DNA from 2 places in the Halobacillus naozhouensis genome. Region 2 is predicted to be linked to the other one. Evidence: a T-box and tRNA genes for the amino acid it is inferred to sense, from the RefSeq annotation. Region 2 holds a T-box; the other holds one or more tRNA genes.
The links. The T-box of region 2 lies ahead of argS (arginine--tRNA ligase). A T-box ahead of a tRNA ligase gene usually reads a tRNA of that ligase, here a tRNA-Arg.
Positions count from the first base shown of each region.

Region 1: it encodes a tRNA-Arg, which carries the amino acid that the T-box ahead of argS (arginine--tRNA ligase) is inferred to sense. The anticodon was not compared.

Region 1 is NZ_CP121671.1:115,076-117,552, forward strand. Features, by position in the region: rRNA gene P9989_RS00630 (23S ribosomal RNA) at 1-257, shown strand, start outside; rRNA gene rrf (5S ribosomal RNA) at 422-535, shown strand; tRNA gene P9989_RS00640 (tRNA-Val) at 551-626, shown strand; tRNA gene P9989_RS00645 (tRNA-Thr) at 633-708, shown strand; tRNA gene P9989_RS00650 (tRNA-Lys) at 743-818, shown strand; tRNA gene P9989_RS00655 (tRNA-Leu) at 826-907, shown strand; tRNA gene P9989_RS00660 (tRNA-Gly) at 914-988, shown strand; tRNA gene P9989_RS00665 (tRNA-Leu) at 1,032-1,120, shown strand; tRNA gene P9989_RS00670 (tRNA-Arg) at 1,132-1,208, shown strand; tRNA gene P9989_RS00675 (tRNA-Pro) at 1,218-1,294, shown strand; tRNA gene P9989_RS00680 (tRNA-Ala) at 1,312-1,387, shown strand; rRNA gene P9989_RS00685 (16S ribosomal RNA) at 1,565-2,477, shown strand, end outside.
Region 2 is NZ_CP121671.1:997,870-1,000,346, reverse strand. Features, by position in the region: gene P9989_RS05155 (DUF421 domain-containing protein) at 202-819, opposite strand; T-box leader at 916-1,126, shown strand; gene argS (arginine--tRNA ligase) at 1,166-2,477, shown strand, end outside.

The DNA of each region.
Region 1 (2,477 bases), 880 kb from region 2:
AGCTGTCCTTAGTACGAGAGGACCGGGATGGACACACCGCTGGTGTACCAGTTGTTCCGCCAGGAGCATGGCTGGGTAGCTACGTGTGGACGGGATAAGTGCTGAAAGCATCTAAGCATGAAGCCCCCCTTGAGATGAGATTTCCCCTTACGCCAAGTAAGTAAGATTCCTCAGAGACGATGAGGTCGATAGGTCCGAGGTGGAAGCGTGGTGACACGTGGAGCTGACGGATACTAATCAATCGATGACTTAACTATATCAAAAAGCGGAGACGACCTTTATGGGAGTCAAAGCTAGATTATTAAACGTAAACATGATGTTTGTCTTGCCCCTCTTATCCAGTTTTGAAGGTTTTCAAAAAAAACCTTGAAATTTTCCTTCAAGGATCATATAATATATCTTGTCCTTGAAAATAATAAGGTTTGGTGGTGACGGCGAAGAGGTCACACCTGTTCCCATGCCGAACACAGCAGTTAAGCTCTTCAGCGCCGATGGTAGTCGGGTTGATCCCCGTGAGAGTAGGACACTGCCAAGCCTTATTACATAATCCGGAGGATTAGCTCAGCTGGGAGAGCACTTGCCTTACAAGCAAGGGGTCGCAGGTTCGAGCCCTGCATCCTCCACCATTCATCGCCGGCCTAGCTCAACTGGCAGAGCAACTGATTTGTAATCAGTAGGTTGGGGGTTCAAGTCCTCTGGCCGGCACCATTGATACAACGTTATTTGATTCACTTTTGATCAAGAGCCATTAGCTCAGCTGGTAGAGCATCTGACTTTTAATCAGAGGGTCGGAGGTTCGAGCCCTCCATGGCTCACCATTTTTTAGCGGGTGTGGTGGAATTGGCAGACACGCTAGATTTAGGATCTAGTGCTTCACGGCGTGGGGGTTCAAGTCCCTCCACCCGCATTATACGCGGAAGTAGTTCAGTGGTAGAACACCACCTTGCCAAGGTGGGGGTCGCGGGTTCGAATCCCGTCTTCCGCTCCATTATTACTTAAATGAGAAATCAGAGACCTAGAAAGCTTGTCAAGCCGGGGTGGCGGAATTGGCAGACGCACAGGACTTAAAATCCTGCGGTAGGTTACTACCGTGCCGGTTCGAGTCCGGCCCTCGGCACCATAATAATATATGCGCCCGTAGCTCAATTGGATAGAGCGTCTGACTACGGATCAGAAGGTTAGGGGTTCGACTCCTCTCGGGCGCGCCATTTTTCTTACGGGAAGTAGCTCAGCTTGGTAGAGCACTTGGTTTGGGACCAAGGGGTCGCAGGTTCGAATCCTGTCTTCCCGACCATCTCTAACCAATTTAACGGGGCCTTAGCTCAGCTGGGAGAGCGCCTGCTTTGCACGCAGGAGGTCAGCGGTTCGATCCCGCTAGGCTCCACCATTTTGATCTTTGAAAACTGAACGAACCAACCAGTACGTCAACACATTCTTTCTATTATATAGAGGGAATACAAACAAGCACATTCGGTGTGCAAAGAGTCAAAGGATCTTCAACTAGGTTCGCAACGTCCTGTTGCAACGTTGAAGGCAGTGCATGCGTGCACAAGCAAACTTAACTTTTATGGAGAGTTTGATCCTGGCTCAGGACGAACGCTGGCGGCGTGCCTAATACATGCAAGTCGAGCGCAGGAAGCAGGCAGATCCCCTTCGGGGGTGATGCCTGTGGAATGAGCGGCGGACGGGTGAGTAACACGTGGGCAACCTGCCTGTAAGATCGGAATAACTCCGGGAAACCGGGGCTAATGCCGGGTAATCTTTTCCCTCGCATGAGGGAGAAGTAAAAGATGGCCTTTGGCTATCACTTACAGATGGGCCCGCGGCGCATTAGCTAGTTGGTGAGGTAATAGCTCACCAAGGCGACGATGCGTAGCCGACCTGAGAGGGTGATCGGCCACACTGGGACTGAGACACGGCCCAGACTCCTACGGGAGGCAGCAGTAGGGAATCTTCCGCAATGGACGAAAGTCTGACGGAGCAACGCCGCGTGAACGATGAAGGTCTTCGGATCGTAAAGTTCTGTTGTTAGGGAAGAACAAGTACCGCGCGAATAGAGCGGTACCTTGACGGTACCTAACGAGGAAGCCCCGGCTAACTACGTGCCAGCAGCCGCGGTAATACGTAGGGGGCAAGCGTTGTCCGGAATTATTGGGCGTAAAGCGCGCGCAGGCGGTTTCTTAAGTCTGATGTGAAAGCCCACGGCTCAACCGTGGAGGGTCATTGGAAACTGGGGAACTTGAGGACAGAAGAGGAGAGTGGAATTCCACGTGTAGCGGTGAAATGCGTAGATATGTGGAGGAACACCAGTGGCGAAGGCGACTCTCTGGTCTGTTTCTGACGCTGAGGTGCGAGGGTAGCAAACAGGATTAGATACCCTGGTAGTCCACGCCGTAAACGATGAGTGCTAGGTGTTAGGGGGCTTCCACCCCTTAGTGCTGAAGTTAACGCATTAAGCACTCCGCCTGGGGAGTACG
Region 2 (2,477 bases):
AAAAAACGGAAATCCCCGCAATGACGGGGAAATAGCATAATATTCTAACAATTGTCTTGGCGAGAAAAAATACCCCATTATTTAAAGCATGGGGTATGCAGTGAAAGAAGGATAGTTATACGGTTATCATAAAACAATCACCACTATCCTCACAGGTTGCAATGTAGGTACATTTATATAGGTAGTAAATCCGCTAAGTGGTCATTGAAGCTGTTGTGGTGGATTCTGATTCCGCCCTTTATCTTCAACCTCTTTAAAAATGTCGTTCCCACTCGTAGAAGGTGCACTCTGCAATCCAGCATTTGATCCTAATGCTCCTTTAAGACTAATGATCTCGTTTTTTAAATCATCAATATCCTGCTTCGTGGCAGGCTTTTTATCATCCTTCAGTTCATAGCCGACTTGGCCGTTCGGTTCAAGCGTTGCCGTTTTCAAGTCATTTATCGATGACACATTCTGCTGTCGAAGCTTCATTTCAAGCTGATCCACCGTAAATCGAAGCTTCTTTAAATTTTTCTCATGAAGCTGGCCGTTACTAATAATCGTTATAGATTGCCCGGTAATAAACTTTTCAAACCAATTCATCTTCATTTGACTGTATTCGATCACGACAAGCGTCAATACGAGCACCGCTCCAACGCCAAATGTTACCCATACATTTTTACCGGCGACAGGTTGAATTAATAAGGAGCCGATCCCAATCATAATCACTGTCTGGGCCAGTGTCATTTGTGAAATCGACTTTCTTCCGGCTATTCTTAGAATTAACGTTCCTACGATTATGATAAGAACTGCTTTCCATATCCAATCCATATTCATCCTCCTCGTCCTTTTATTATTCCTAAAGCGACATCAACTATTCTTAAAAATGACATTGCAATCCGATTAGGAGTCCGTTATAATCTTCTCAATATCTAAAATTCTAAGATAAAGAGAGTAACTCTTAGGTGTCATTCAGCGAGTCAGGGATGGTGTGAGCCTGATGGACTGCCAACGAGCGAACCGGACTTTTAAGAAGCTGCTCTGAACGCTAGTAGGAGCTGCCGGGGTTGACCCCCGTTATCAACTTCAAGTGGCTGTTTACAGCTATGAGAGTGGCACCGCGAGCTTAAACCTCGTCTCTTTAGGGAGACGAGGTTTTTTATATTAAAAGGAGGAATTCATAATGGAAAAGCACGTCCTTGCCTTACAATTATCCCACCTGCTCGGGGAAGAATTTAGCCGCGAATGGGTTTACTCACTTATTGAAATTCCTAAGCAGGAAAAATTCGGTGATTTAGCGTTCCCATGTTTTCAACTCGCCAAATCATTTCGACAATCGCCAGCAAAAATAGCTGCCCAACTTGCACCTCGATTGGAGCATGACCTGTTTGCGAGCGCTCAACCAGCCGGTGGTTATATTAACATCTTTTTAAATCAGCCCGTCCTAACCGAACAGACACTAAAGCAAATTCTCACCGAAGGCACTAACTATGGCTCTCATCAGTTTGGAGCAGACCAAAATGTTGTACTGGATATGTCTGCCCCGAATATCGCCAAACCATTTTCAATGGGACACCTTCGTTCGACCGTGATCGGTAATGCATTAGCGAACCTGGCAGAAAAGTGCGGGTATGAAACGATGAAGATCAATTATATTGGCGACTATGGCACACAGTTTGGCAAACTGCTTGCTGCATACCAGAAATGGGGAGATGATGAGCAAATCAGATCCAATCCAATCCCTGAGTTGACGAAGATTTATGTGCGATTTCATGAAGAGGCGGAACAGGACCCTTCCCTAATTGAAGAAGGACGTCATTGGTTTAAGAAACTTGAGGGAAACGATGCGGAAGCCGTAAAGCACTGGAAATGGTTTAAAGATGCCTCCCTGGAAGAATTTAATAAAATCTATGACTTGCTTGGCGTAACCTTTGACCTTACACGCGGCGAGGCCTATTACAATGACAAAATGGATGGCACGGTGTATCAGCTGAAAGAAAATGGCTTGCTAACCGATTCAGAAGGTGCGAAAGTCGTGCGCTTGGATGATGAAGGCCTTCCTCCCTGCTTAATTAAGAAAAGCAATGGCACCACAATTTATGCGACACGTGACTTAACAGCAGCTATTGACCGTTACAACAGCTATCAGTTCAACGAGGCCCTTTATGTAGTTGGGCATGAGCAGACGCTGCACTTTCAACAGATTAAACATGTGCTAGCGAAATTAAACTTGCCCTGGGCCCAGGATGTTAAACATATTTCATTTGGGATGATGCTTCAGAATGGCTCTAAAATGTCTACGAGGAAAGGCAAAACGATTTTATTAAAAGAGGTTTTAGCAGAGGCTATTGATCAGGCGAAGACTAACATTGAGGATAAAAATCCTGCCTTGATTAATAAAGAGGAGGTTGCGAAACAGGTCGGTGTTGGTGCAGTAATTTTTCATGATTTGAAGCATGACCGTCGTAATGATGTTGAGTTTTCGCTTAAAGATA